4 regions of the Streptosporangium sp. NPDC023615 genome follow, and region 4 is predicted to be linked to each of the others. Evidence: riboswitches for the same ligand, from Rfam matches in the RefSeq annotation. Region 4 holds a riboswitch; each other region holds the start of a gene.
The links. A riboswitch is a leader RNA that binds a small molecule or an ion and turns the genes downstream of it on or off. The one in region 4 is predicted to bind cyclic di-AMP.
Positions count from the first base shown of each region.

Region 1: another riboswitch for cyclic di-AMP. It lies ahead of AB0G16_RS07105 (C40 family peptidase); the one in region 4 lies ahead of AB0G16_RS34920 (CHAP domain-containing protein).
Region 2: another riboswitch for cyclic di-AMP. It lies ahead of AB0G16_RS01555 (hypothetical protein); the one in region 4 lies ahead of AB0G16_RS34920 (CHAP domain-containing protein).
Region 3: another riboswitch for cyclic di-AMP. It lies ahead of AB0G16_RS25180 (C40 family peptidase); the one in region 4 lies ahead of AB0G16_RS34920 (CHAP domain-containing protein).

Region 1 covers NZ_JBFABE010000006.1:139,689-147,097, reverse strand. The annotation lists gene cimA (citramalate synthase) at 1-1,311, opposite strand, end outside; gene AB0G16_RS07125 (O-methyltransferase) at 1,590-2,243, shown strand; gene AB0G16_RS07120 (Uma2 family endonuclease) at 2,347-2,934, shown strand; gene AB0G16_RS07115 (branched-chain amino acid aminotransferase) at 3,036-4,130, opposite strand; gene AB0G16_RS07110 (3-isopropylmalate dehydrogenase) at 4,306-5,352, opposite strand; cyclic di-AMP (ydaO/yuaA leader) riboswitch at 5,496-5,725, shown strand; gene AB0G16_RS07105 (C40 family peptidase) at 5,713-6,309, shown strand; gene serA (phosphoglycerate dehydrogenase) at 6,862-7,409, opposite strand, start outside.
Region 2 covers NZ_JBFABE010000002.1:16,441-23,849, forward strand. The annotation lists gene AB0G16_RS01530 (SpoIIE family protein phosphatase) at 1-1,430, shown strand, start outside; gene AB0G16_RS01535 (TIGR03086 family metal-binding protein) at 1,728-2,297, shown strand; gene AB0G16_RS01540 (metal-dependent phosphohydrolase) at 2,471-3,067, shown strand; gene AB0G16_RS01545 (DeoR/GlpR family DNA-binding transcription regulator) at 3,153-3,953, shown strand; gene galT (galactose-1-phosphate uridylyltransferase) at 3,950-5,029, shown strand; cyclic di-AMP (ydaO/yuaA leader) riboswitch at 5,101-5,236, shown strand; gene AB0G16_RS01555 (hypothetical protein) at 5,240-6,214, shown strand; gene AB0G16_RS01560 (RNA ligase RtcB family protein) at 6,575-7,409, shown strand, end outside.
Region 3 covers NZ_JBFABE010000041.1:37,378-44,786, reverse strand. The annotation lists gene AB0G16_RS25205 (phosphotransferase family protein) at 1-640, opposite strand, end outside; gene AB0G16_RS25200 (NYN domain-containing protein) at 873-2,138, shown strand; gene AB0G16_RS25195 (hypothetical protein) at 2,184-2,885, shown strand; gene AB0G16_RS25190 (NlpC/P60 family protein) at 3,062-4,039, shown strand; gene AB0G16_RS25185 (DUF1905 domain-containing protein) at 4,292-4,582, shown strand; cyclic di-AMP (ydaO/yuaA leader) riboswitch at 4,966-5,123, shown strand; gene AB0G16_RS25180 (C40 family peptidase) at 5,281-5,814, shown strand; gene AB0G16_RS25175 (hypothetical protein) at 5,935-6,759, shown strand; gene AB0G16_RS25170 (M48 family metallopeptidase) at 6,756-7,409, shown strand, end outside.
Region 4 covers NZ_JBFABE010000085.1:16,647-24,055, reverse strand. The annotation lists gene AB0G16_RS34940 (DUF4331 family protein) at 1-57, opposite strand, end outside; gene AB0G16_RS34935 (DUF6716 putative glycosyltransferase) at 249-1,454, opposite strand; gene AB0G16_RS34930 (hypothetical protein) at 1,660-2,700, opposite strand; gene AB0G16_RS34925 (oxidoreductase) at 2,903-3,763, shown strand; cyclic di-AMP (ydaO/yuaA leader) riboswitch at 4,331-4,469, shown strand; gene AB0G16_RS34920 (CHAP domain-containing protein) at 4,489-5,208, shown strand; gene AB0G16_RS34915 (extracellular solute-binding protein) at 5,834-7,186, shown strand; gene AB0G16_RS34910 (sugar ABC transporter permease) at 7,270-7,409, shown strand, end outside.

The DNA of each region.
Region 1 (7,409 bases), on a different contig from region 4:
CGGGCCGTTGCCCTCGCCGGTGGCGACGATCCGCTCGCCCTTGGCGTACAGCTTCACGGTGGCCTCGCTGACGACCTCCCCGCCCCGGGCCCGCTCGACGATCACCCGCCAGGACTCGACCTGGAAGTGCCGCCTGCGCTCGCCGGCGACGGTGTCGCGGAGCAGCAGCTCGAAGGAGGCGTCGGCCGCCTCGAAGGTGTAGCCCTTGGACTCCATCTCCTTGACCCGGTTGACCAGCTCCCGCGAGGTGTCCTGGCCGAGCTCGTAGCCCAGCTCGCGGCCCTTGAGCTCGACCGAGGCGCGCCCGGCCATGTCCGAGACGAGCATGCGCATGTCGTTGCCGACCTGGGCGGGGTCGATGTGCTGGTAGAGGTTGGGGTCGACCTTGATGGCGCTGGCGTGCAGCCCGGCCTTGTGCGCGAAGGCGGAGACGCCCACGTAGGGGGCGTGCGAGTTGGGGGTGACGTTGGTGACCTCGGTGATCGCGTGGGCGATCCGGGTCATGTCCGCCAGCGCCTCCCCGGGCACCAGGTCGAACCCCCGCTTGAGCTGGAGGTTGGCCACGACGGTGAACAGGTTGGCGTTGCCCGAGCGTTCGCCGTAGCCGTTGGCGCAGCCCTGCACGTGGGTGGCGCCCGCCTTCACCGCCGCCAGCGAGTTGGCGACCGCGCAGCCGGTGTCGTCGTGGCAGTGGATGCCGATCCTGGCGGACGTCTGCACGGCGGCGTGCACCACGTCGGCCAGCTCGTCGGGGAGCATGCCGCCGTTGGTGTCGCAGAGCGCGATCACCGAGGCGCCCGCCTCGGCCGCGACGCGCAGGACCTCCAGCGCGTACGCCGGGTTGGAGGTGTAGCCGTCGAAGAAGTGCTCGGCGTCGAGGAAGACCCTCTGTCCCTCCGCGCGAAGATGGGAGACCGTGTCGCGGATCATCGCGAGGTTCTCCTCCAAGGTCGTGCGGAGGGCCAGCTCCACGTGCCGGTCGTGACTCTTGGCGACAAGGGTCACGACCGGCGCGCCGGATTCGCGCAGCGCGGCGACCAAGGGGTCGTCGGCCGCCTTCACGCCTGCCCGGCGGGTCGCGCCGAACGCGGCGAGCTGCGCGTGCCTCAGGTCCAGCTCTGTTCGAGCCCGCCTGAAGAACTCGGTGTCCTTGGGGTTGGCGCCCGGCCAGCCGCCCTCGATGAAGCCGACGCCGAGGCCGTCCAGGTGACGCGCGACGGCCAGCTTGTCGGCCACCGTGAGGTTGAGCCCTTCCTGCTGGGCACCGTCACGGAGAGTCGTGTCGTACACGTGGAAGCGATCGTCGGCCATGTCGTTCTCCTTCGCGGGTTCGATGATCCGCCGCGCGCAGTCCGGCTCCGGAAACAAAAACGACCCCTCACGGACGTGAGAGGTCTGCGCGCCGGCGATGTCCCTTTTTCAGCCGGCGCGCCTGCCGATAATGAGCAGACCGTAGAACATGATGCCTCGGAGTCTGCCACACGCCGACACCATCTGACACATCGATCTCACCATCCGAGATCCTCCGCGTGCCGCCACGTCGCCGGATCGTTCGCCACGACCTGCCGCCACGGGCGAGAATGACCTCCATGAAGACCACCTACCTCGACCCGGCCGTGGGGCAGTACCTGCTCGCGCACACCACCCTGCCCGACGAGATCCTCGACGCGCTCGCCGTCGAGACCCGCGAGACGACCGGCGACCGCGCCGGGATGCAGATCTCCCCCGACCAGGGAAGCCTCCTCACGATGATCGCCCAGCTCTGCGGCGCCAGGAACGCGGTGGAGGTGGGCACCTTCACCGGCTACTCCTCCATCTGCCTGGCCCGCGGTCTCGCCCCGGGCGGCGGGCTCACGTGCTTCGACGTGAGCGAGGAGTGGACGGCGATCGCCCGCAGATACTGGGAGAAGGCGCAGGTCGCCGAGCTCATCGACCTGCGGATCGGCCCCGCGGCCGAGCGGTTGCGCGAGCTTCCCGTGCACCCCGCCGTGGACCTGGCGTTCATCGACGCCGACAAGGTCAACTACCCGGTCTACTACGAGCTGCTGATGGAGCGCCTGGCCCCGGGCGGGCTGATCCTGGTCGACAACACGCTGCAGAGGGGCCGGGTCGCCGACCCCTCCGTCGACGACGAGACGGTCAGGCACATCCGCGCGTTCAACGACCTGGTCAGCGCCGACGAGCGGGTCACCTCGATCATGCTCCCCATCGCCGACGGCCTCACCATGATTCGAAAGCACTGACGAGAACCTTCCCGGATCCGCGTACGAGCGCGACGTTTTCCGATTACTTTACGTCACATGAAGAGCACGTTGCGCTCACCGGCGCGGAGGGAAGGATGAGACCATGGGAATGCTCATGGAGAGATCGACCGCGTACCGGCTCACGGAACGGAAGGATGTCGAACGGCTCTACCTGGAGCTCGTCGATCGGTTCGAGAATCACCGGATCGAGATCGTCAACGGCCGGATCGTGGTGAGGGAGATGCCCACGATCGCCCACGCGAAGGTCGTCCACCAGTTGACGGCACAGCTCATGCCGCTCTCCATGGAGAAGGGATGGCGCCTCTATCCACAGGTCAAGCTCCTCCTGCAGGTGCAGGGAGATCGCTTCGAGCCCGACCTCGTGATCGTTCCCCCCGATCCCCCGCTCCGGGATCCCAGCCACATCTACGCGAACGCCACGCTGCTGGTCGTCGAGGTCGTCTCTCCGAGCAGCGTTCACGACGACCACGTGGTCAAGCCGCGCGCCTACGCGCTCGCGGGAGTGCCGCTCTACCTCGTGATCGACACGTTCGCGAACCGGTTCAGGCTGCTCAGCCGGCCGGGACCGGAAGGGTACGCCGACGAGGTCACCGAATCGCTCGGCAAGCCGCTCGAACTCCCCGCGCCGTGGGATGTCACGATCGACACGGGCCGGCTGATCGAGGACTGAGCCTGCCGCGCGTGATCGGGTCCGGCCCGGTAAGGCCGGGCCCTCTCACGTGCGGGTGGCGGCCACCCGTGTCCCGGCGGACCCGGGTCCTCCCTCGGCGGCTAGCAGATCTTGTGGACCCAGCCGTGCGGGTCGGGGCGGGAGCCGTACTGGATGCCCACGAGCTCCTCGCGGATCTTCGAGGTGACCGGGCCCTGGGTGCCGTCGCCGATCGTCCAGGAGCCGTCGGCGCCCTTGACCGTGCCGACCGGGGTGACGACCGCGGCGGTGCCGCAGGCGAAGACCTCGGTGAGCTCGCCCGACTCGCAGCCGCGTCGCCACTCCTCGATCGACAGGCGCCCCTCCTCGGCACGCAGGCCGAGACCGCCGGCGAGGGCGAGGATGGAGTCGCGGGTGATGCCGGGCAGGAGCGTGCCGGTCAGCGCCGGGGTGAGCAGGCGGTCGCCGTAGACGAAGAACAGGTTCATCCCGCCCATCTCCTCGACGTAGCGGTGCTCGACCGCGTCCAGCCAGACCACCTGGTCACAGCCCTGCTCGACGGCCTGGCGCTGGGCCACGAAGGCCGCGGCGTAGTTGCCGCCGCACTTGGCGAACCCGGTGCCGCCGGGAGCGGCACGGGTGTACTCGGTGGAGAGCCAGACCGAGACGGCCTGGCCCCCGCCGAAGTAGGCCGCCGCAGGGCCGGCGATGACCATGTACCGGTAGGTCCTGGAGGGGTAGTTGACACCGAGCGCGGGCTGCGTGGCGATCATGAAGGGACGCAGGTAGAGGCTGTGTCCCGGCGTGGTGGGGACCCAGTCGCGGTCGGTCTGGACGAGCAGTTCCAGCGACTCGACGAACGTCTCCTCGGGCAGTTCGGGCATGGCCATCCGCAGCGCCGAGGTGTTGAACCGGGCGGCGTTGGCCTCCGGCCGGAAGGTCACGATCGCGCCGTTCTCCTGGCGGTAGGCCTTGAGCCCCTCGAAGAGCTCCTGCGCGTAGTGGAAGACCGAGGTCGCCGGGTCGAGGACGAGCGGCCCGTACGGGGTGAGCCTGGCGTCGTGCCAGCCCCTCCCCTCGGTGTAGTCGATGGAGATCATGTGGTCGGTGAAGACCTGGCCGAACCCCGGGCTCGCCATTACCTGCTCGCGCTCGGCCGTGGTGCGAGCGTGGTCGGAGAGCTGCACGTCGAAGCTGAGCTTCTGAGCGGTGGTCATGACGCGGATCCTTCTCTTGGTGTCTGGCTTACCCTTGCGTCCATTCTGCGTTGGACCGGGTAACGGGAAACTACTGCATCGCTGACGAAATCCGTCAGCGAGGCGGAAAAACCAAAACGCGCCCGGCGGCTCAGGTGAGCCGCCGGGCGCGTCTGGGTCGAGGTGGGCGGCTTCCTCAGCCGGCTACTCGGGCGGTGATGTCGTCGCCGATCTCCCGGGTGGTGCGTCCGGCCCCGCCGGCGGTCCGCCCGGCCAGGTCGTCGGCCACGGCGCGCTCGACGCGGGCGGCCTCGGGGTCCAGGCCCAGGTGGTCCAGGAGCATGGCGACCGACAGGATCGTGGCCGTCGGGTCGGCCTTGCCCTGGCCCGCGATGTCGGGGGCGCTGCCGTGGACCGGCTCGAACATGCTCGGCGCGGTGCGGTCGGGGTTGACGTTGCCGCTGGCCGCCAGGCCGATGCCGCCGGCGATCGCGGCGCCGATGTCGGTGAGGATGTCACCGAAGAGGTTGTCGGTGACGATGACGTCGAAGCGCTCGGGCTGGCCGACGAAGAACATCGAGGCCGCGTCGACGTGGCAGTAGTCGGTGCGGACGTCCGGATACTCCCGGCCGACCCGGTCGAAGGTGCGGGCCCACAGGTCGCCGGCGTAGGTGAGCACGTTGGTCTTGTGGACCAGCGTCAGCTTCCTGCGCGGGCGCGACAGCGCCTTGTCGAAGGCGTAGCGCACCACGCGCTCGACGCCGTACGCGGTGTTGAGCGACTCCTGGGTGGCGATCTCGTGCGGGGTGCCGCGGCGCATCACGCCACCGGCGCCCGCGTAGGGCCCCTCGGTGCCCTCGCGCACGACGACCATGTCGATGTCCTCCGGCCGGGCCCTGCCCAGCGGGGTCTCCACGCCGGGGAAGAGCTTGACCGGCCGCAGGTTCACGTAGTGGTCGAGCGTGAAGCGGAGCTTGAGCAGCAGGTCGCGCTCGAGCACGCCCGGGGGCACGCTGGGGTCGCCGACCGCTCCGAGCAGGATCGCGTCGTACCCGCGCAGCTCCTCCAGGACGCCGTCGGGCAGCGTCTCGCCGGTCTCGTGGTAGCGCTTGGCGCCCAGGTCGTAGGTGGTGGTCTCCACCTTCGTGCCGACCGCTTCGAGAACCTTGAGCCCTTCGGCGACGACCTCGGCGCCGATGCCGTCCCCGGGGATGACCGCCAGGCGGATGTTACGCGAATCCATGCCGTCACCCTACCGGCCCGTCTCGGTGCTTGAACACCGGTCTCATCCCTCGGACACGTTTTCCCTCCGGGAGACCCCTGATCATTTTGTCCAACTTTAGTATATGTTGACCGTTTCATGAGGTTTGGTTATGGTCCTCAGCGTTCAGATTCATGCCTAATTCGTCCGGATCATCCCTTATCGAGATGGACGAAGCCGGGGAACCACTTCTTGCCGGGATCCACCCGGGCCCCGGGAACCCCGCTCCCCGACCGGAGCGCGTTCCCGTCCGCCCGGCCGATCCCTCGGGGCGAGTCGGCGCGCACCCGCGCCGTAGGGCGGCCTCCACGCCCGAGCCCGACAGCTCACCCGGCCGGCCCCATGGAAGGAACGACCCTGTACAGCAAGATCTGCTCTCGCGTCGCGTCCGTACTCGTCGCCGGAACCGCGGTGTTCGCGACCCCGTCCACCGCGTCGGCCGCCTCGCCCCTGCCCGCCCCCGGGCCCGCCGCGCTCGGCATGCCCGCCCTGAAGGGCGCCCTGAGGGCCGCCTCCCTGCGCCCCGCCTGGCAGAAGGCCCTGACCTGGGCCATGTCCAAGCGCGGCACGCCGTACGCCTGGGGCGGCACCGGCCGCGGCGGCTTCGACTGCTCGGGGCTGATGCTCCGCGCCTACGGGGCCGCCGGGATCACGCTGCCCCGCATCGCCTCGGAACAGTACGGGGCGTTCTCGAAGAAGATCGCCTGGAAGGACCTGAGACCCGGGGACCTGGTCTTCTTCCGCGGCCTCGGGCACGTCGGAATGATCACGAAGCCCGGGTACATGGTGCACGCCCCGCGGAGCGGGGACGTGGTCAAGGAGGAGCGGCTCAGCGCCTGGCGGCGCGCCTCCTTCGCCGGCGGGGTGCGCCCGGACCCCGAGGGGGTCGAGCTGACCGAACGGATCGAGCGCGCGACCGGATCCGTCACGGGCCGGTGACCTGCCGTCCGTCACCGGCGGGTGGGCGCCCCTCGTCGCCGGCGGGCGCCGGTCTGCCCGCGGTGGCGTCCGCTCCGCCCGCGGGCGCGTCCGCTCCTCAGCCCCGGGTGGGCGAGCCACCGTTGTCGCGGCGGTCCAGGGCGGTCTGCAGCGCGTCGGACGTCTCGTTCTCGTTCTCGTCCGGGCGGTTCCAGGAATACATCTCGTACATGGCGGATCTCGTCTCGGTCGCGTGTGAGCGGTGAAGGTGGCCGAGACTCCGGTCGGGACTCGGACCGGGCCCGATGTCGCGGTCCGGGTCACGGACCGGCGGACGGAGGGCTCGGAGCCGGCGAGCGCCACGGACACCGTGGCGGGCCGCCGGCCTGCCCCTGTCGGGCCCCGCCGCGGCGGGTGAACGGTGCGAACACCCGGCGCATCCCCATCAGGGTACCCGGCACCGCGGGGACCGTCTCGCCCCGCGTACCCACTTCTCACATGCCGAGACGGCGGGCGGGCGCCGGCGCGACCCCCTCCCGGAGGCGGGGCCGCGCCGGCGCCGTGGCTCGCCCGTCAGTCGGTCAGGTCGACCGAGCGGCCGCTGTCGGCGCCGATCTCCGCGCCGATCTGGTCGATCACGTCGGCCGGGATGGCGGTGTCGACGGTGAGCGCGATCAGGGCCTTGCCGCCCTTGGCGTCCCGGGCCACCTGCATCGAGGCGATGTTGATCGAGTGGTCGCCCAGGATACGGCCGACCACGCCGACGATGCCGGGACGGTCGGTGTAGGTGAAGAAGGACAGGTGGTCGGTCGGCTCGATCTCCATCTGGTAGCCGTTGACCTCGACGATCTTCGTGATCTGCCTCGGCCCGGACAGGGTGCCCGAGACCGAGACCGCGCGGCCGTCGGCGAGCACGCCGCGGACCGTCACCACGTTGCGCCAGTCGGGGCTGTCGGAGCTGGTGATCAGCTCGACCGTGACACCGCGGTCCTTGGCCAGCAGCGGGGCGTTGACGTAGGTGACCGAGTCCTCGACCACGTCGGTGAAGACGCCCTTGAGCGCGGCCAGCTCCAGCACCCGGACGTCGTGGGAGGCGATCTCGCCGCGCACCTCGACGTCGA
Region 2 (7,409 bases), on a different contig from region 4:
TCCCCGGCGAGTACGCCAAGGCCTTCCCGGTGGACGAGGTCGCCGTCTACGACGCCTGGACCCCGTACGCCCGGTGCATGGCCACCGGCAACCCGATCCTCTACCCCCGGCTGGGACGCCGGACGGCCGAGGAGATCGGGCGGTTCTGGAAGCGCGACTCGGTCTCCAAGGTGCTGGAGGACAGCTCGTTCCTGGTGGTCCCGCTCAAGGCGCGAGGCCGGGTGCTCGGCTTCGTGATCTTCACGCGCCGGCCCACCAGCCAGCCCTTCGACGAACAGGACGTGAACCTGGCCGAGGAGCTGGCCGCCAGGACCGCGGTCTGCCTGGACAACGCCCGGCTCTACAACCGCGAGCGGCGTACCGCGCTGACCCTGCAGAGCAGCCTGCTTCCGGTCGACCTCTCCCAGCCGCTGGGCCTGACGATCGCCTCCCGCTACCTGCCCGCCAGCGACCTGGTCGGCGTGGGCGGCGACTGGTACGACGTCATCCCGCTGCCCGGCTGCCGGGTCGCCCTCGTGGTCGGTGACGTCATGGGCCACGGCATCAGGGCGGCGGCCACCATGGGTCAGCTCCGCACGGCCGCGCGTACCCTGGCCAGCCTGGACCTGAGCCCGGCCGACGTGTTGTTCCGGCTCAACCTGATGAGCCAGGACCTGGACGCCAGCCAGATCGCCACCTGCGTGTACGCCACCTACGACCCGGTCACCCGGCGCTGCGCCATGGCCTGCGCCGGGCACGTCCCGCCGATCCTGGTGCGGCCCGGCGGCGAGACCGAGCTGCTGGAGCTGCCGCCCGGTCTCCCCCTCGGCATCGGCAACGAACCGGCCGAGATGCGGGAGTTCACGCTCCCCGACGGCACGGTGCTCGCCTTCTACACCGACGGCCTGGTCGAGAGCCGCGACCGGGACATCGAGGAGGGCATAAGCGCCCTGCGCGCCCTGCTCTCCAGCCAGAACCACGACCTGGAAGAGGTCTGCAACCTCACGATCAGCGCCCAGCGGCCGGGCCACGAGCGCGACGACATCGCGCTGCTGCTGGCCAGGGTCTCCGAGCTGACCCCGAAGGAGTTCGTCGAGGTGTCGATGCCGGCCGACCGGCGGTCGGCCTCCCAGGCGCGGCGCTTCGTACGGTCCACGCTGGAGGACTGGGGCCTGTCCTCGCTCTGCGACAACACCGAGCTCATGGTCAGTGAACTGGTGGCCAACGCGGTCGAGCACGGCGAGGGCGAGGTCGAGCTGCGCCTGCTGCGCGGGCCCACGCTGGTCTGCGAGGTGTCCGACACCTGCTCGTCCGTGCCGGTCATGCGGGAGGCGTCGACCACCAGCGACACCGGCCGCGGCCTGCACCTGATCAACTGGCTCGCCCACCGCTGGGGCTCCCGTCTCACCGAGAAGGGCAAGATCGTCTGGATCGAGCAGCGGCTGCCGTAGGGGCGTCCACGCGGGATCCGGGACCGCTCCCGCGGGCGCCGGGGACCGCGCGACCCGGCCGGGGCCCTTCCGGCCGGGTGTCGCGACGGCACCGGAGAGCGCCCACGCCCTTCGGTACCCGTCTCCACCGGTCGGCGCCACGGTCGGCGCCGGAGTCTGTGCCGGTCGGCGCCTCCGGGTGCCCCTGGGTGCCCTCCGGCCTCCCCGGTCATGTCCGTCGGCGCGATGACTACTGGCGGTCCACAGGTTACGGTCAGGAGGAGAGCCACGGCGCGACCCGGGAGGAGATCGGGAGGCATGATCACCATCGACGTACCCGAGGCCTACCGCCGCGCGCTGGACGCCTTCGGCGCGCTCGTCCACCGGGTCGGCCCCGGACAGTGGGAGAACCCGACGCCCTGCGTCGACTGGGACGTCCGGGCGCTGGTCGACCACGTGGTCGGCGAGAGCCTGTGGGCTCCGGAGCTGCTGGCCGGACGGTCCTCCGCCGAGGTCGGCGACGCCTTCGACGGCGACCTGCTCGGCGACGACCCCATCAAGGCGTTCGACACCTCGGCTATGGCCGCCGTCCAGGCGGTGACCGTCCACGGCGCCCTGGAGGGTGTCGTGCGGCTGCCGTTCGGCGACGTACCCGGCCTCGAGTACGTCACCGAGCTGTTCGCCGACGCCCTCATCCACACCTGGGACCTGGCCCGCGCCATCGGCGCCGACGAGCGGCTCGACCCCGAACTGGTCGAGGCCTGCGCCGCCTGGTTCACCGCGGCCGACCCCGGCCACCCGCGGCCGGCGTCCGGCCCGGAGCCCGGCCGGACGCCGGCCGAGGAGGCCCAGGTCCGGTTGCTGGCCTCCTGGGGCCGCCACGCCTGACCGGCCGCGCCACCCGCCCCACGGCCGGGATGCCCCCGGCCGGGCCATCCCCGGCCGGCCCCGGCCGGAACCGCCTCCGACCGGGCCCCTCGGCCGGAACCGCCTCCGATCGGGCCGTCCCCGGCCGGGCTCCCGGCGCGGACGGCGACCCGCCCACCCCTAGGCTCCCTGGCATGAGCGAGAAGCTGATGACCCGCTGGCGGGCCCTGGCCGGTCCCGGAGCCGAGCGGCTCGGCCGCGAACTGATCGCCCGCTACGAGGAGCCGCACCGCAGGTACCACACGACCGCCCACCTGGAGGCGGTCCTCGCCGGGGTCGACGCCCTGGCGGGCCACGCCGAGCACCCGGACCTGGTGCGGATGGCGGCCTGGTTCCACGACGCCGTCTACGACCCCCGGCGCGGCGACAACGAGGAGCGCAGCGCCCGGCTGGCCGAGCGCGCGCTGCCCGGGACGGGGCCGGCCCCCGAGGCGGTGGCCACGGTCGCCCGGCTGGTCAGGCTGACCCTCACCCACGACCCGGCGCCGGGCGACGCCGACGGGGCCGTGCTCTGCGACGCGGACCTGGCGATCCTGGGCGCGCCCGAGGAGGTCTACGCCGCCTACGCCGCGGCCGTACGCGAGGAGTACGCCTTCGTCCCCGACGAGGCGTTCAGGACGGGCAGGGCGGCGGTGCTGCGCTCGTTGCTCGAGCTTCCGGCGATCTTCCACGTCGCCGGGCCGGAGCGGGAGGCGCGCGCCAACATCGAGGCGGAGCTTGGGCGATTGTGAGCGGACGGTCCACCATGTTCCAACAACCACCCCGGCCATCGCCGTGGTAATTTGGGGAAATCTGGTGGATTAAGGGGAGTGGACGATGCTGGCCCAGCAGCGGCAGCAGGCGATCCTGGAGAAGGTCCGCGGCACCGGCGGGGTCAGGGTCGCCGATCTGGTCCGGGAGCTCGGCGTCTCCGACATGACGATCAGGCGCGACCTGGAGGTGCTCGCCGAGCGGGGACTGGTGGAGAAGGTCCACGGCGGCGCCACCGCCGCCGGTCCCGGTTCCACCGAGGAGCCGGGCTTCACCGCCAAGTCGGTGCGCCAGCAGGCGGAGAAGGAGACGATCGCCCGCAGCGCCGCGGGGCTCGTCCGGCCCGCCACCGCCGTCGCGCTCTCCGCGGGCACCACGACCTGGACGCTCGCCCACCACCTGGTCGACGTGCCCGAGCTGACCGTGATCACCAATTCGGTCCGGATCGCCGACGTCTTCCACCGCTCCCCCAGGGCCGACCGCACGGTGGTGCTGACCGGCGGGGTCCGCACCCCCTCCGACGCGCTGGTCGGCCCGGTCGCGGTCTCGGCGATCCGCCGTCTGCACGTCGACACCCTCTTCCTCGGCGTGCACGGGATGAGCGCCCGCGCCGGGTTCACCACGCCCAACCTGCTGGAGGCGGAGACCGACCGGGAGCTGGTCGCCTCCGCCCGCCGCCTGGTGGTGACCGCCGACCACACCAAGTGGGGCACGGTCGGCATCAGCACGATCGCCGAGCTGGCCGAGGCGCACATCGTGGTCACCGACTCCGGCCTGCCCGACGAGGCGCGCGAGGAGCTCGCCGCCTCGGCCGGCGAGCTGATCATCACAGAACCTCAGCAGGAGAGCGAGATCGCCACCCGATGAAACGCACCGTCACCCACCTGGCCGACGGCCGGGAGCTGTTCTACTTCGACCGGCGCGACGACGCGGACCGGAGCGCGATCGACGAGCGCGACCTGCCGCCCCGCCCCGCCGCCTCCGAGCTGCGCTACGACCCGCTGACCGAGGAGTGGATCGCGGTGGCCGGCCACCGGCAGGGCCGCACCTTCCTGCCCCCGACCAGCGAGTGCCCGCTCTGTCCGTCCAGGCCGGGCAACCTCACCGAGGTCCCCTCCCCCGACTACGACGTGGTGGTCTTCGAGAACCGCTTCCCCTCGTTCTCGGACCAGCCGGGCGAGTACCCGCAGCCGGGCGGGCTGAGCGAGGTCCGGCCCGGGGTCGGCCGCTGCGAGGTGGTCTGCTTCACCTCCGAGCACGACTCCTCGTTCTCCCGGCTGTCGCCCGAGCGGGTCGAGCTGGTCATGGAGGCCTGGATCGACCGTACGGCCGAGCTGTCGGCCCTGCCCGGGGTCGAGCAGGTCTTCTGCTTCGAGAACCGGGGCGCGGAGATCGGCATCACCCTGGCCCACCCGCACGGGCAGATCTACGCCTACCCCTACGTGACCCCGCGCACCAGGCTGACCCTGGCGGCGGCCGGGCGGTACCGGGAGCGGACCGGAGGCGACCTGTTCGCCGACGTCCTCGCCTCCGAGCGGGAGGCCGGGGTGCGGGTGGTGGCCTCCAACGAGCACTGGACGGCGTTCGTCCCGGCGGCGGCGCGCTGGCCGGTCGAGGTCCACCTCTACCCGCACCGGCGGGTCCCCGACCTGGCCGGTCTCCAGGCCGCCGAGCGGGCGGCGTTCGGACCGCTCTACACCGACGTGCTGCGCCGTCTCGACGGGCTCTTCGACATGCCGATGCCCTATATCGCGGCCTGGCACCAGGCGCCGGTCGACACCGGCCGCGACCTGTCGTACGCGCACCTGGAACTGTTCAGCATCCGCCGCGCGCCGAACAAGCTGAAGTATCTCGCCGGATCGGAATCGGCCATGGGGGCCTTCGTGAACGACGTGCTGCCCGAGCAGACAGCACATCTCCTGCGCTCCATTGTCACGAACTGATCACCGATGGGTCTCGTTTGATGTCGCGTGACCTGGGGTTTACCACTACTATCCTTCCCACATCGGCTGTAGTCGCCGATACGCCTAATCCCAGGCGCCTCGCCCGGGAGCCGGGGAACCACCGCACCTGGGGTGAAACCACTTCGGTGGAAGGGCGTCTCCAGCCCGAACCCGTCAGCTAACCCGGTAGGCGGAAGGAGAGGAGAGTACGTGGCGGCCTCGCCCCCCACGTTCCGCCGCCATGCCGCTCTGGTCCTCTGCCTGAGCTCGATCGCCGCGTTCACCCTCGGCGCCCCCACCGCCGGGAGCGCCGACCCCAAGCCGACCGAGGCCGAGCTCCGCGCCGAGCTGGTCAAGCTCAACAAGAAGGTCGACGCGCTGATCGAGACCTACGCGGCCACGCGCGAGTCCCTCGGCAAGGCCGAGAAGGGCGAGGCCGTGGCCAGGCAGAACCTGCGCAGGGCCGAGGAGGTCTTCGACGAGAACGCCAGGCAGGTCAACGCCATCGTCCAGCTCCAGTACCAGAGCGGCATGGGCGGCCTGCCCGGCCTGCTGTTCTCCGAGGACATGAGCGGGGCGGCGGTGATGGAGCAGCTCGCCGCCGAGCAGAGCGCCCGGCTGAAGGGGTTCGCCGACAGCGTGGAGCGCAGGAGGAAGGCCACCGAGACGGCCTCCCGGCTGGCCGACGAGATCATCAAGGAGGCCAAGGAGGTCCAGGAGCAGCGCAAGGAGGCCGAGGAGGTGATCGAGGACATCAAGGACAGGCTCGACCGGCTGGTCCCCACCGGTTCCGGTCGCCGCTCCGACGGCAGCTGGGCCCCGCAGTTGCCCACGGGCGCCGACAACATCACCGACCGGACCCGGATCATGCGCGACGCGATCAGGAGGCGTTTCGACCTGCCGTACTCGGTCGGCTGCTACCGGGCCGCGAACGACGGCGGCGAGCACCCGCTGGGCCGCGCCTGCGACTTCATGATGAGCGCCGGCGGCACGATGCCCTCGGCCGCCAACCTCAGGCTCGGCGACGAGATCGCCGCCTGGGCCATCAAGAACAAGGCCAGGCTCGGCGTGAAGTACGTGATCTGGCGGCAGCGCATCAACCACGGCTCCGGCTGGCGGGTCATGTCCAACCGCGGCGGCGTCACCGCCAACCACTTCGACCACCCGCACATCTCGATGTACTGAGCGGCCGGACCTCCGGCCCGTGGTGACGCCTTTACCGGGCATGTCCAGGGCACCTGGCGGAGGCCTCGTTCGATGATCTTCGGCAGGTACGCGGCGAGGTGAGGGCCGGCGCGAGCCCGGGAGATCACATCTGCTCGCCGTGGTCTCCACAGTGCCGGCCGCGTCGGCGCACACGGCGTGAGACGGCGGTGAGCACGGGCATACCGGTCCACGCGACCGAAAATCGCTTGCCCCGGACGGCAGGGCTCGGGGAACGTGGTGTCCATGACGCTCTGACGGACAGCACCCCTCACCCCGCGATGCCACGGCGCCGACGCGCCCCGTGACGCTGCCCGCCCACACCTTCTCGAGAGAGCCTCCTTGTCTCAGCGACCCTCCCGGCAGGAGTCCCCGCCACCGTCCCCGGCGGCCGCGGGCCCGGCCACCGTCACCGTGTTCGCCTCCCCCGCGAGCTGGATCGAGTCCGACGCCCTCGCGCAGTGCCACCAGGTGGCCGCCCTCGACGGCATGACGCGCGTCGCCGCCATGCCGGACCTGCACCCCGGCAAGGGCGCCCCCATCGGGGCCGCCATGACCTCCACCGTGCTGTACCCGTTCCTGGTGGGATCCGACATCGGGTGCGGCATCGCCGTGTTCCCCATCAGGCTCAAGCGCGCCGTACCCGAGAGGCTCGCCGCCCGGTTCCCCGACCTCGATCGCGCGCTGGATCCCGAGCGCGACGCCGACGACCCGGTCTGGGCCGTCGTGAAGGGCGACATCCCCGCCGGTCACGTCGAGGGCCTCGGGACGGTCGGCCGGGGCAACCACTTCGTCGAGCTGGCGCGGATCGGGACCGTCCTCGAACCGGACCACGCGAGCCGTCTCGGAGTCGCCGAGGGCGACCTGGTCCTCGTCGTCCACAGCGGTTCCCGGGGGCTGGGCGAACGGATCCTGCGGGCGCACACCGAGGTCCACGGCGCGGGGCCCGCCCCCGACCCCGGCGCCTACCTGGCGATGCACGACGACGCCGTACGCTGGGGATCGCTCAACCGGCGGCTGATGGCCGCCCGGGTCGCCCACGCCCTGGGGGCCGAGCCCGCCGAGCCGATCGTCGACCGGTGCCACAACCTGGTCGAGATCCGCGACGGGCTCTACCTGCACCGCAAGGGGGCGGCGCCGGGCGACGGATGCGACGTGCTCATCGCCGGTACGCGAG
Region 3 (7,409 bases), on a different contig from region 4:
CGCCGGGAGGCCGTAGCGCGGCCATCTCCCCGTCGGTGAACGGGGCGTCGTGCAGCCTGGCCAGGATCTCCACGCTCCGCCGCTGCAACCGGGCGCGGTCGGCCGGGGAGGCGTCCAGCAGCCAGCCCTCGAAGGTGTACGGCAGCACGTCCGGCGGCACGTCGCCGTCCAGGCGCTCCATCACGAAGAAGGGGGTCCCCAGCGGTCCCGGGTCGGGTTCGTACCACAGGGTCGGCGGGGCGAGCACGCCCGCGCGCTCCCTGACCAGGCGCATGACCCCGAACTGCCTGCCGAGGTCGTAGTCGGGGAAGACCGGCACCGCCTCGCTCGCCGGCGCCATCCTGGCCACGCAGCGGACCTCCTGGACCTCGCCGCCGCCGCCGCCGCCGTCGCGGCCCTCACGACCCTGGCCGACACCGTCGCCCTCGCGGCCCTCGCGGCCCTCGCCGCCGGAGGTCCACCGCGCGTCGAAGATCAGGGTCTCGCTGGACATCCCGTTCCCCGACGGGTGGGCGAGCCGGGAGATCGTCACCGGGGCCCCCACCCGGCCGGCGAGCCAGGAACGGAGCCGCTCGCGCAACTCCTCCAGGTCACGGGTCGAGGTCCGCATCCCCCTGGCCTGCCGGCGTTGCTCGTCCATCGCTCTCCCGGGTGGCGTGGGTCACAAAGTGATCCGCACAGTCGTAACCTATGAGCAATCGCTTGTCCACAACGGGTTCACCGGCGGGCCGGGCGCCGGTCGTCCTCGGTCAGGTCGGGGTCAGGGTGCGCTAGCCGTACCCTTGACGTGAATGCCGATCCGAGTAGGGGCCGTGATGAGTTCAGCCGGAGAGGGCCTGTCTCGTCCGTTACCCGAGCAGGTCCGTTCACATGTGGTGGAGCTGGCGTCCCAGATCCTCGGGTCGATGCCCGCCGCCTCGGTCCCGCCGCCGCTCAAGGGGATCGCCAGGTTCGACCCCCGCAAGCGCGCCAAGCTCGGCGGCACGCCGATCGCGGCGCAGCTGGAGACCGACAAGAAGTTCCGTGAGCTGGTCGCCGAGACGCTGACCACCGGCTGGCCCGAGCTGGTCGCGAGCCTGGCCGAGGGCACCGTGCCGCCGGCCGCCGAGCCCGTCATGGTGGCCGCCGCCGCCTACCTGACCCGGCCCCCCGGCTGGGCGGAGATGGTGGAGACGGCCCGGGCCGACCTGGAGCGGTCGGCCGCCGTCGCCGAGGGGTCGGCCCAGGAGCAGACGGTCGCCCGGCTGCGCGAGCAGCTCGCCGCCCAGAAGACCGCCGCCAAGGACGAGGCCGACCGGCTGCGCGAGCAGCTCAAGGCCTCCCGCTCGGAGGTGTCCGACCTGCGCCACCGGCTGCACGACGCCAGGGAGCGGGCCAGGGCCGCCGAGGCGCGCGCCACCGAGGCGGCCGAGGTCGCCGCCGAGGCCAAGACGGCCGCTACCTCGGCCGGAAGCAGCATGGAGAGCGAGCTGCGCCGCCTGCGCGAGCGCCTGGCCGACGCCGAGCGTCAGCTCGAGGCCACCCGCAGGGCCGCCCGCGAGGGCCGCAGCGTGGAGGACACCAAGGTGCGCATGCTGCTGGACGCCCTCCAGGACGCCGCGGCGGGGCTGCGCAGGGAGCTCGCGCTGCCGTCGGGCATCCACCGGCCCGCCGACTCGGTCGCCGCCGTGGCGCCGGGCAGGCAGGGTGTGCAGGCCGTCCCGGCGCGGGCGCTGGCCGACGACGACCCCGCCCTGCTCGACCAGCTGCTCGCGCTGCCGCAGATCCACCTCATCGTGGACGGCTACAACGTGACCAAGTCCGGTTACGGCACGTTCACCCTCGCCGACCAGCGCAACCGCCTGCTCACCGGCCTGGGCGCGCTCTACGCGCAGACCCGCACCGAGCTGACCTGCGTCTTCGACGGCGCCGAGCTGAACGGGCCGGTGCCGGTGTCGGCGCCGCGCGGGGTACGCGTGATGTTCAGCGCCCCCGGGCAGATCGCCGACGACCTGATCCGCCAGCTGGTGCGCGCCGAGCCCACCGGGCGGGCGGTCGCGGTGGTCTCCTCCGACCGCGAGGTGGCCGACTCGGTCCGCAGGATGGGCGCCCGTCCCGTGCCGGCGGTCCTGCTTCTGAGGCGTCTCGGTCGTGCGTGAACCTTTCGGGTGATTCGCGCATCGAACACCCGGGAGGATGTCCCCATGAAGAAGATCACAGCGCTCGCCCTCACCGTCCTGGCGGGCGGCGCGGTCACCGCGGCCCCCGCCGCTCCCGCCGCGGCGGCCCCCGCCGCGCTCACCGCGCCCGCCACGGGCGTGCCCGCCGCGGGGGCACCCGCGGCCGGAGCGGCCGCCATTCCCAGGGGCTTCCTGCTGTACGAGAGGGACGCCGCCGGCAAGGACGACGACCCCCAGACGAACTGGAAGGTCAGCGGCTCGGTGAAGGCCAAGCTGGCGGTGAACCCGTGCGACCGGAGCACGCTGGCCAGGACCGGCCGCCTGGCCGCGCGGACGGTGACGTACACCGCCGTGCCGGACTTCCTGAAGGTCGAGCAGGTCGTGCTGTACCGGACGCCGGCCGACGCCGTCAGGGCGGTCTCCCAGGTGCGCGCGGCCCTGGGCGCGTGCCGTTCCGGCACCGGGTCCGCCTCGACCTACCGCTACGCCTCCGCGCGGCTGGGCGGGCTCGGCGACGAGGCGCTGAGAGTCGCCGGCCAGGTCTACTACGACGGCAGGGCCGGGGTGGGCGGTGACCGGAGCGTACTGGTCAGGAAGGGCGACGCGGTCCTGGTCTACCTGTGGGCCGGGGAGTACGCCAAGCCCGCCAGGAGCGACTGGGCCACCCAGCTGCGCGACGCGAGGAGGATGACCGCCAAGGTCTGCGCCATCGCCACCTGCGGGTAACCGGTACCGCCGTCCGGCGGAAGCGGTCCACGGTCCACGGTCCACGGTCCACGGCACGGAAGCGGCCATCATCGTTTGGGGCAAACCCGGCGAAAAGGTGAGCCAATCATTACTTCTTCTGTACTATTCGCCGCAGGTCTGTGTATCTGGGAGGCGTTGACGTGGCCGTGGCGGGCATGCCGGTTGGACTGAGTCGGATACCGGTGGTCGCCGGTCTCGCCCTGGCGCTGATGATGGTGCCGGTGGGCGGGGCGGTCGCGGAGCCCAAGCCCACCCTCACCCAGGCGAGGAAGAAGCTGGCGAAGCTCAACGAGCAGGCCGACCAGGTCGTGGAGAAGTACAACCAGGCCTCGGAGAAGTGGAAGCGGGCCAAGAAGAAGTACCGGGAGCTCAACGGCGAGCTGACCCGGCGCGGCGAGCGGGTCACCGGGCTGCGCGAGGAACTCGTCTCGCTGGCCGTCAGCACCTACCAGACCGGCCCGGTCACCGGCTGGGAGAACATGATCGCCCAGCCCGATCCCTCGGCGCTGCTGAGCGGGATGGCCGCCGCCGACCAGATGGCCGCCTCCCGGGCGCGGGCCCTCGACGCCTTCAACGAGGCCACCAGGGAGCTGCGGGCCGGCCGGGAGGCGGCCAAGAAGGTGCTGGCCGAGACCGACGAGATCCGCGACGAGCTGGCCGAGGAGAAGGCCAAGGCCGACAAGATGGTCAAGGCGCAGACGAAGCTCCTGCGCGAGCTCGGCGCCTTCCGGACGGGCAACCCGGACAGTGCCGGGATCCAGTACAGCGGCTCCGCCTCGGGCAACGCCCGCGCCGCCCTGCAGTTCGCCTTCGCCCAGGTGGGCAAGCCCTACCAGTACGGCGGCACCGGCCCCGGCGGCTGGGACTGCTCGGGCCTGGTGCAGGCCTCCTGGCGCAGCGGCGGGGTCAGCATTCCCCGTACGACCTGGGAGCAGTGGAGCTGGGGCGCGAGCCGCAAGGTCTCGCTGGACGCCCTGCAGCCGGGCGACCTCATCTTCAGCGAGGGTCTGGGACACGTCAGCATGTACGCGGGCGACGGCAAGATCGTGCACGCCCCGCAGACCGGCGACGTGGTCAAGGTCGTCCCGATGTCGGCCTACGGCCGCCGTCTCGTCGGGGCCGTCCGCCCCTGAGGGGGCCGTGCCCCCCCGGCGGCTCTCGGCCGCGCGTGGGGCGGTCGTGCGTGGGGCGGTCGTGCGTTTCCGAGGGGGCCACGTCCCCGGGAGGGACTTCCCGTTCCGGGGGGGGGCGTCCATCGGTGCCGGTGAAGAGATCTCGTGCGGCGGCGACGATTTCAGCGCCTCGCGGGAGTCATCCCTACCGACCATCGGCCTCCTCCGGGCCCACGGAGGCGCACCGCACACAGGAACCGGGAGACGACGACCATGCCCACACCCACGACCCCTCAGCCGCTCGACCACACCTTCACCGCCCCGATCGAGAAGGACGGCGCCTTCGCCACCTTCGTGACCGTGCCGGGCTCGGCCGAGGTCCTCGGCACGAGGAGGGCCGTGAAGGTCGCCGGGACGATCGACGGTCACCCCTTCACGGCCACGCTCATGCCCTCGGGCTCGGGCCCGCACTGGCTGCCCCTGCGGGCGGAGCTGTGCAGGCTCATCGGCAAGCGCGAGGCCGGTGAGGAGGTGGCCTTCCACCTCGAACGGCGGCTGAGCTGAACCGCCGCCCGGGATCCGGGACGGCCGGGGCCCGGGACGGCCGGGGCCCGGACGGCCGGGTCCCGGCCTCCCGGGCCGGTCGCCGCAGCGATCCCACGATGTGATGAAGATAACAAAAATCGCCTTTTCCGGGATTGACGAGCCCGTGTGACGAGAGTCATATCTCGATCGCATAAACAGGCATCACGCAGCGGTAACGGCGGGATCAAGATGCCGACTCGATACTCCTTTTCGAGGAACCCTTTGCCGAAACGTGGCGATCGGAGTAACTTCTGGCTGCGCGACGTGCAAGCCATGCCGCCGCGGTGAACGACGGCCTCCGGGCCGTGTCCCTTCATAGAAATCCAACCGGCCGCCGTGCCCCCGCAAGGGGCGGACGTCATCGCGGTGGCCCGCCGAATCCATGCAGCCAGGAGGCATGGAACCGGGGACCCAAAAGGCCCGGCACGGTGGCCAGGGGTGAATCGGCACATTTGTGTCGTAGGGCATCTTCCAAGCCCGAATCCGTCAGCTAACCCGGTAGGCATCAGTGGAAGCACCAAGGAGAAATCCTGTCTACCACCTCGCGCAACCCCCGTCTGTCGCGCCTTTTCCGCCTTTCGCTGGGCGGCGTCGCCCTCACGTTGACCGCCTCGGCCGGAGCGGTCACCCTGGGGTCCACGGCGGCTCAGGCGACGACGGACAATCCCTCTGACATCTTGGTCAGCAGCCCCACCGGCGTCCTCGAGCAGGCCGGCGGCACGGAGGCGACGCGGGCCGGGGGTGCGAAGAGCACCGACCGGATCGCGAGGAACGTCAAGGTCAAGGCCAGGACGAAGAACACGGCCCCGGCCGCGGCGAAGACCACGATGAGCAGGGCGGCACTGCAGAAGGTCAAGGCTCTCAAGGCGGTCACGGCGGCCAAGAAGCAGGTCGGCGATCCGTACCGGTGGGGAGCCTCCGGTCCCGGCGCGTTCGACTGCTCGGGGCTCGTCCGCTACGCCTGGCGCAAGGCGGGCGTGTCCCTCCCCAGGATCACGCAGAGCCAGTACCGGACGATCAGGAAGAAGGTCTCGTGGAGCAGCTTGCGCCCCGGTGACCTGCTGTTCTTCAGCGGGAAGGGCCACGTCGGCATGTACGTCGGCAAGGGCAGGATGGTCCACTCGCCGAGCAGCGGCAAGACGGTCAGGATCGTGAAGCTGCAGGGCCACTACAGGTCCTCCTTCGCCGGCGCGGTCCGACCGGGCGCCTGAACCCCCGGGGCCGGGCGGGAGCCCGGACCCGAGCGGGTGCGCCGGCGTGCGACAGCGGTCCCGTCCCTCCGTCCAGGAGGGGCGGGACCGCTTCCGCGTGTTCGGCTACCATCGGCTCACATGTCCGTCCCGAACGGCTCCCCGCCGGGCGGATCCGTCCCGCGCGGACGCCGCGCCGTGCTCGCCGGGCTGCTGGCGCTGCTGGGCGCCGGTCCGCTCACCGGCTCGGGACCCCTCCCCGCCGACCTCCACGACCTCTGGCCGGACGGTACGACCGTCGTTCGGGGCCGGCACTCCACGGTGGCCGGCCACCGTGTCTCGCCCGCCGCCCTGCGGGACCTCGCCGCCAGGGCCGACCGGGCTCGCCGTACCGTCACGGCGATCTGGGGTCCGGTACGGGCACTGATCCTGTTCCCCGCCACCGACGCCGAGGCCGCGGCGATCGCCGGGACGCGGAGCACCCCCGCCCTCGCCTCCCTGGCCGCCCTGGCCACCGCGGACCGGGTGATCGTCGTGCCGTCCGGCTACGCCCGGCTCACCGAGGCCGGCAGGGACGTGGTGATCACGCACGAGCTCGCCCACGTGGCCACCGGCGCCACCCGCGGCGGCCGGGTGCCGATGTGGCTGTCGGAGGGCTTCGCGGACTACGCCGGGTACCGCGACGCGGGCATCCCCGTGCGGACCGCCGCCGCGGAACTGGCCGCCGAGGTGCGCGCCGGTGTCCTGCCCGCCCGCCTGCCCGGGACCGCGGACTTCGCCCCCGGCGCCGCGAGGCTCGCGCAGGCCTACGAGGAGGCGTGGCTCGCCTGCAGGTTCGTCGCGGAGCGCTTCGGGGAGAAGGCGCTGGTGAGGCTCTACGGTAGCGATGTCGGGAGCACGCTCGGCCTGTCGGCGGCCGGGTTCACCCGGGCCTGGCGCGACTACCTCCGGAGGGAACTGGGATGACGCTGAGCAGGACGGACGCGCCCTCGGGCACGCGGTCGGCCGGGTGGGCGCTGGCGGCGCTGGGCGCGGTCACCCTGGCGATCGTGGCGTTCACCACCCCCTGGCGGGCACTGCCGGCGGCGGCGCCCGCGGTCGCCCCCTCCCCGGAGCGGGACTTCACCGCCGAGCAGATCGCCCGATCCGAGGCGTTCGACGCGCTGGTCGGCGTCCCCGGCTACCTGTCGCTCGGCCTGACGCTGGTCGTGGCCGGAGTGCTGGTGGCCACCCCGCTGGGCGCCAGGCTCGCCGACCGGCTGCCGGGGCCCTGGTGGGCGCGCGTGCTGCTCGGCGTGCTGACGATCTCGGTGGCCACCGCGGCCCTGCGCTGGCCGCTGGGGATGTGGTCGGAGACCTACCTGCGCGAGTTCGGGCTGTCCACCCAGGAGTGGCCCGCGTGGGCGGCGGACCGGGCCAAGAGCGCGGGCGTCGGCACGGCGCTCACCGCGATCATGGTCCTGGCGGTGGTCGCGCTGGCGCGGCGCCACCGGCGCTGGTGGATCCCGGCGTCGGCCGGCGTGTTCGTGCTGACGCTGGGCGCGTCCTTCGCCTACCCGGTGCTCATCGAGCCGATCTTCAACGACTTCAGGTCGATGGAGGCCGGGCCGCTCCGC
Region 4 (7,409 bases):
GGTGATGTCGAGGCGGCCGTCCTGCCGGGCCTGCTCGGAGTCGAGGTGGTGCGACATGGGACCGTCCTTGGGTTCTTCCGATATCTCCCGAGGGGACCCTCACCGCTTTCGCCGTGGACGACACGACCGGACGTTCAAGGTTGGATCAAGTTCCGGGCCGGGGCGGGCGGTGCGGGACCCGGCGGGACCCTCCGGTGCTCGCCGGTGCTCGCCGGTGCTCGCCGGTGCTCGCCGGTGCCGGTCAGGGCTCACCGGAGCGCGCGGAGATAGCGGCGCATCCTGCGCTTGGCGCGGTAGCCGGCGCGCAGCACGTTCGGCGGGACCTCCACGCGCATCCGGGCTCGGCGGCGGGCGGCGGCGTACTCGGGGCCGTCCAGCAGGGAGCGGGCCGGGACGAGCCGCCCGGAGCGGGCCTGGCCGACCAGGGAGACCAGGCGGGAGGTCCAGTCGTCGGCGGCGCGGGGGTGGAAGTAGTTGGCCTCGCACCAGGCGGCGTCCGGGACCAGGAAACGCCCGTCGGCCAGGTCGTCGAGGGTGCCGAGCAGCCCGCTGTCCTCGAAGACGAGATTGATCATCTCGGCGCTCACGCCGAAGTCGGAGAGCACCAGCAGCGGCACCTCGCGGGCGACGGCCTCCAGCGCGGCGGTCGAGCTGACCGTGACGAACCCGGCGGCGTGGGTCAGGTGCTCGTGCATGGGACCTGTGGCGAAGCGCACGGCGTCGTCCCGTACCCGGCCCTGCTCGGCCAGCGACCGCCACAGGCTCATGTAGTGGTGGCGCTCGTTGTGGGTCTGGCGCTCGGTGTCCAGGGCGCGGAGCTTGACGACGACGTCGAGGTCGGGGCGGCGACCGGCCAGATCGGCCAGGGCCAGCAGGACGTCCTCACGCTCCTCCCGGCGCCGGGGGACCTTGGCCTGGGTGGCGAACACCACCCGGTCGCGCGGGCCGGCCGCGGAGGGCCCCCCGGTCCCGGTCGCCGTCGCGGTGCCGTGCAGGAACGGCAGCCGGGCCAGCCCCACCTGGCCGCCCCCGCCCAGGGCGCGGCCGATCGCCGAGAACTCCTCGACCTCCCGCCCGCTGTGCAGCACGAACAGCTCGCACCCGCTGCGGAACAGCCACGCCTTCTCGGTGGCGGGGACGGAGATGCCCGGCAGCCCCGACGCGAACACCGGCCGGGGCCGCAGCCCGGCCAGGACCTCGGCGACCAGCACGTCCACCACGGGGCCGGTGCACGCCACCAGCACCACGTCGGGCCCGAACCGCTCGGCGGCCCTGCGCAGGGCGCGGGCCGTGAGCACGGGCGGCTCGGCCGCCGAACCCGCGACGGCGGCCTCGATCTGCGCCGGGGACGGCACGATCGGGGTACGGATCACCGCCAGCTCCGTCGTGCAGCTCGAGGGCAACTCCCGCAGCAGGCAGGCCGCCCACTTCAGATAGGAATCGGAGTCGGCCACGGCCAGGACCTTCAACGGGAACCTCCAGCCGGGGGGCGCCCCCCGGTGTCGTACGTGGACAGGAAAAGCGGCACGGCACGCGCCCGCGGGCGGATGATCCCCGGGGTCCCGCCCGCGGGGATCGCGGGTTCACGGGGTCACGGGGTCACGGGGTCACGGGGTCATCGCGTCACGGCCGGGCGGGTCCCGGGGTCGGACCGGCGGGTCATGATCCGGCGACCCCGGTGTCGTGATGGGCGAACATCGACAGGTGGGAGCGGAGCGAGGGCGCCGCCTGGGCCGTCCACCACTCGTCGGGCACGTCCACCGTCCGCACGGTCACGCCCCGCGCCGAGAGCAGGATCCGCAGCGAGGTGACCGCGGTCGACGGCAGGCTCAGCACCCGCTGCTCGGCGCCCAGGCCGCGCAGCGTCAGCTCGGCGGGGATGCCGCCGTCGTAGACGGTGATCCCGCGCTGCTCGGCGACCCGGGCGAGGTCGTGCGGGTCCTCGCGGCGGTGCGGGAAGTAGGCCACCGGCCCGTCCGCGCCCAGTCCGGCCAGCCAGGTGAAGTAGTGCTCCCGGTGGATCAGGCCGTTGCGGACCAGCGAGGTGCCCAGGACCACGGTCCGCTCCTCCGGACGGGGCCTGCGCAGCGGCTGCGAGCGCAACCAGGCGAAGTCGTGGGTGACCAGGTCGATCCCCCTGGCCCGTACGGCCCTGGCCAGGTCCGGGGCGACGGGCAGCGCGGTGAAGATCGAGAGCCGGCCGGAACGGGCGGCGGCGCGCAGCCGCAGTCCCGCCGCCGCGCCCAGGACGGTCCTGAGCCGCCCGGCGCCGCCGCGTGCCCGCAGCAGGGGCGTCCCGAGCCCGCCGGTGATCAGCTCCAGGAGCCTGATCGTGGCCAGGCCGTCGTCGACGATCACGACCCGGCCGGGCGCGGCGGTGAGCCAGCGGAACTGGACCTTGCCGGAGAAGGCGTCGCCCAGCGCCCAGGTACGCCCCCTGGGCGGCCGGGGCATGTCCTGCCGGGCCTCGGCGAGCTCGAGCCCCTCGGGCAGCCGCAGACGCCTCAGCTCGCGTCCCGTGACGGCCAGGGGGCGCAGGCCCGCCCTGGGCACGAGGTGACCGCGCGCGCCGAGCAGCCCGGCATGGTGGGCCTCCACGGCGCAGAGCATCTGCAGCGGGGACTCCACCCAGGCCACGGCCGAACCCTGCTCCCGCGCGTGGTCTCGGCCGTCCTCCACGCCGGGCGATGACCCGTTCACGACCGCCACACCGTAACCCGGCGGCCTTACCGGCCCGGGAACTGCGGGTGAACAGCGAACCACGCGCACCCATTCGTGATCTTGCGTGGCTTTGCCGCGGAAGAGGGAGCCGTTCCGTACACTTCCCGTATTCGAAGATCCACGCCGGGGACCGGTGGGCGGGCCGCGGCCGCACGGCGGCGGGGCGGGAGAGGGGCGAGCCATGTGGACGGCCGAGGAGATACCCGACCTGACCGGCCGCACGGCGGTGGTCACCGGGGCGAGCGGCGGCATCGGCGTGCCGACGGCGCTGGAGCTGGCCAGGCACGGGGCCAGGGTCGTGCTGACCGCCCGTGACCCCGGGCGGGGCCGGGACGCGCTGGAGGCGATCAGGGCGAAGGTCCCGGGGGCGGCGGTCGAGGTGGGCGCGCTCGACCTGGCCGACCTGCGTTCGGTGCGCGCCTTCGCCGGGACGGTCGGCGGGCCGCTGGACCTGCTGGTCAACAACGCCGGGCTGGGACCGATGCCCCGGGGGACGACCGCCGACGGTTTCGAGACGCAGTTCGGCGTCAACCACCTGGGGCACTTCGCCCTGACCGGCCTGCTGATGCCGCGCCTGCTGGCCGCCCCGGCGGCCCGGGTGGTCACGGTCTCCAGCGGCGCGCACGCCTTCGGGGAGATCGACTTCGACGATTTGGGCCTGGAACGCCGCTACGGCTCGTGGGCCGCCTACGGCCGTTCCAAACTGGCCAACCTGCTGTTCGCCCTGGAGCTGCAGCGCCGTGCCGAGGCCTCGGGGGCGGCCCTGCTCAGCCTGGCGGCCCACCCCGGCACGACCGCCACCGGCATCCTGAGGACGGGCCGCCCCCTCAACGCCCTGATGCGCCTGTTGCTGCGATCGCCCGCCAAGGGCGCCCTGCCCTCCCTGTACGCCGCCACCTCCCCCGAGGCCGAGGGCGGCCAGTACGTCGGCCCCGGGCCCCGGGTGTTGCGCCCCTCCGCCCGGGCGATGGACCCGGCGGTGGCGGCGCGCCTGTGGGAGGTGTCGGAGGAGCTGACCGGCGTACGGTTCGCCGAAACCTGAGGACGGCCGCTGAGGACGGCCGCTGAGGACGCTCACGCGTCGCCCGGCGACCGGCGGGGAAGGGCCTTGGAGAGGTTTCGCAGAGGTTCCGGGAAGCATTGAAGAGATTTTGAGTAGGATTTAAGAAAGATCGTCCGGGGCTCCCCGAGTTTTTACCATCGAATGCCAGTTCGATGAAACGTATGCACGGTGACCTTCGGGACGGGCGACCCGTCCCCCTCCCGGGGACCCCGGTCCGCGCGCGGGCAGACGAGGAGCCCTCGCCGGATCGCCGGGGACAGCGGGGTTCCCCGCCTGCCCGGCCGGGGAGGCTCGGCCTCGGACAGGGGCACGAGAAGGTCGCGAGAAGGGTGATCCTTCCCCTCGCTCCCTCCCGGGAACACCCCCCTCTACCCGCCTGACCAGGGCCTACTACCAACTAATGGCAATGTGTCCTGCTTGTAATCGTCTGTCTGCATGACGTACGTTCGTCCCGTTCATGGCAAATGTCTAGGTCTATCAAGGTCTGAGCATTGCCGTCACATTGCCCGACCGTGTCTCGTCGAGGCGGACCCCCTCCGCCCCCGGTGAGCACGGCCGCCGAATCCGCGAGGTCTGCGGAACCGGGGAACCACGTTCCTGGGGTGAATCAACGCATCCGTGCGTCGTAGGGCACTTCCCAGCCCGAACCCGTCAGCTAACCCGGTAGGCGGCATGGAAGCGACGCAAGGAGTCGAACCCCCATCATGACCGAGCACCGCCTCACCCCCACCCCCACCCCCACCGTTTCCCGCCTGGCACGCATCCTGCTCGGCGCCTCCGTCGTCCTCGGCGCCGGGGTCCTGGGCCCCGCCGCCCTGGCCGACGACCACACCGCCCTGACCCCTCCCGCCGACACCAGGACCGCGGAGGTCTCGCAGGACGCCGGGTCCGCCAGGACCCCCCTGGAGATCGCGGCCCAGCGGCTTCCCAAGGTCACGGCCGCACAGGTGCTGAACCTGGCCGCCCAGCAGATCGGCGTCCGGGAGAACTCCATGGGCGGCGGGACCAAGTTCCACCAGTGGTACATGTCCTCACCCCGCGCCCAGGAGACCGCCGCCCGCGACGGAGGCAACGTCTACGGCTACGCCAACGCCCCCTGGTGCGCGATGTTCGTGTCCTGGGTCGGCGAGATGGCGGGCATCCGGCCCACGATGGGCTGGGACGCCTACACCGTCACCCACGCCAGGTGGTTCGCGGAGAACGGCCACTGGGGCACCGTCCCCACCCCCGGCGCCGTCGTCTACTTCGACTGGGAGGGCGGCAAGAGCATCGACGGGATCGACCACGTCGGCTTCGTCAAGCACGACAACGGGGACGGCACGATCACCACGATCGAGGGCAACACCGGCAACGGCAACGTCGAGCAGCGCATCCGGCCCGTCTCCCAGGTCGCCGGCTACGGCTACCCGGTCTACGCCGGCTGACCCCTCCCCCGGCCCGCATCCTCCCCGCCCGATCCCGATCCACCGCCGGTCGGGATCGCGGCCCGTCCCGCCGCCCACGCCCGTCTCCCGCCGCCGGGGACGGGCCTCGCCGTGCACGCCCGTCACCCCTTCCACGCGGTACCGTCATCGTGGCCCCAGAGGACCCCGCTCGCACGGGCCCACCGTTCCCGTACGGGCACGAGGGCACGGGGTCGTGACCACACGACGGCAGGGCGACACGACCACGCGGCGACGCGGCGACGCGGCGCGTGACCGCATGTTGACACGGCGGCACGGCGGCACGGCCCTGTTCCGGATCGCACCTGGAGGGGCCGTGTGTCGGGAGCGCGCGAAATGCCCTGACTGTATGCCCGTGTGATGGGAGCGCTCCCAAAACCCTATATGGGATGTATATCACCATTTAGGGCGTCTAGACCCCGCGAAACGCCTCGCGTGTAACGGTTACGTTTCGGCGTATTGACGTCCTGGACGCCCATCGTCCACTCTTCGTGGGAGCGCTCCCAAAGCACATTGAGGAAAGACCACATCGTGAGACCGCGTTGTCGGGGCCGGTGCGCGATGTCATCTCCCAATGATTCGGGCGACCACCTGAGAGGGGTCCGGAATGTTTAACAACAAGCGGCAGGGCAAGCTGGCCGCCGTAGCGGTCATGGCGGCCACCGCCCTGGCCATCACGTCGTGCGGTTCCAGCGAGCCCGCCACGCCTCCCGCGGCCGGCGGTTCCTCCGCCGCCGCGGCGGAGCCGGTGACGATCACGGTGCACACCTTCGGAGGTGGCGAGAACTTCGGCTACGACAAGGCCGTGGAGACCTGGAACGCCGCTCACCCGAACATCCAGGTCAAGTACCAGAACCTGACCGACCGGTTCGAGGACGTCTACCTGCCGCAGCTGCTCCAGCGCCTCCAGGCGAACAGCGGCGCGGCCGACATCATCGCCCTGGACGAGGGCGCGATGGGCCTCATGAAGGCTCGCCCGCAGTTCTTCACCGACCTGGCCCAGTACGGGCTGGACAGCCGCAAGGCCGACTTCCCCGCGGCCAAGTGGGACAACGGCATCAACGCCGACGGCAAGCTCTTCGCCCTGGGCACCGACATCGGCGGCATGACCATGTGCTACCGCAAGGACCTGTTCGAGAAGGCGGGCCTGCCCAGCGAGCGCGAAGAGGTCGGCAAGCTCTGGCCGGACTGGAACGCCTTCATGGAGGTCGGCAAGAAGTTCCAGGCCGCCAACCCCGGCAAGAGCGACCCCAAGTTCCTCGACGGCCCGAACACGCTCTACAACGTGATCCTGTCGCAGGAGGCGCCGAAGAACGGCAACGTCGCCTACTTCGACAAGGAGAACAAGCTCGTCATCGAGTCCAACCCGGCCATCAAGACCTCCTTCGACACGGTGAAGAGCTTCAGCGAGGCGGGCCTGACCGCCAAGCTCGCCTCCTTCACCCCGCCGTGGAACGCCGCCATCAAGAAGGGCGGCTTCGCGACCATGGGCTGCCCGGCCTGGATGCTCGGCGTGGTCTCCGGCGCGGCCGGTGAGGGCAACAAGGGCAAGTGGGACGTCGCGGCGGTTCCCGGCGGCGCCGGCAACTGGGGCGGCTCCTACCTGGCCGTGCCCAAGCAGAGCAAGCACCCCAAGGAGGCCGCCGAGGTCCTGAACTACCTCACCGGCAAGGAGGGCCACGTCATGGCCTTCCAGGAGGCCGCGGCCTTCCCGAGCTCCATCCCCGCCCAGCAGGACCCCGCGGTCGCCGACCTGAAGAACGAGTTCTTCAACGACGCCCCGACCGGCAAGATCTTCGGTGAGTCGGTCAAGGACCTGCTGCCGGTCTTCCTCGGCGAGAAGCACGCCCAGGTCAAGACCTCGGTGGAGAAGGTCCTGGAAGGCATGGACCAGGGTTCCGTCCCCTACGGCGAGGCCTGGACCAGGTTCATCGAGGCCGGCGTCAAGGCAGCGGGCTGATCCCCCTCCCGACCCGCATCGGCCCGGCGGCGGTGACCCCGCCGCCGGGCCGGTCGTCTGCCCCGGCTGAAAGGCTCTGATCGATGACACTGCACGTCGACTCCCCGGCCGCCCCGCCCCGGCCCGGCCCCCAGCGGCCGGCAGGGCACCGCGGACCGCGGCGCGGCAGCGGGTGGGCCCGGTTCGATCTCCGGGCGACCCCCTACTTCCTCGTCTCCCCCTA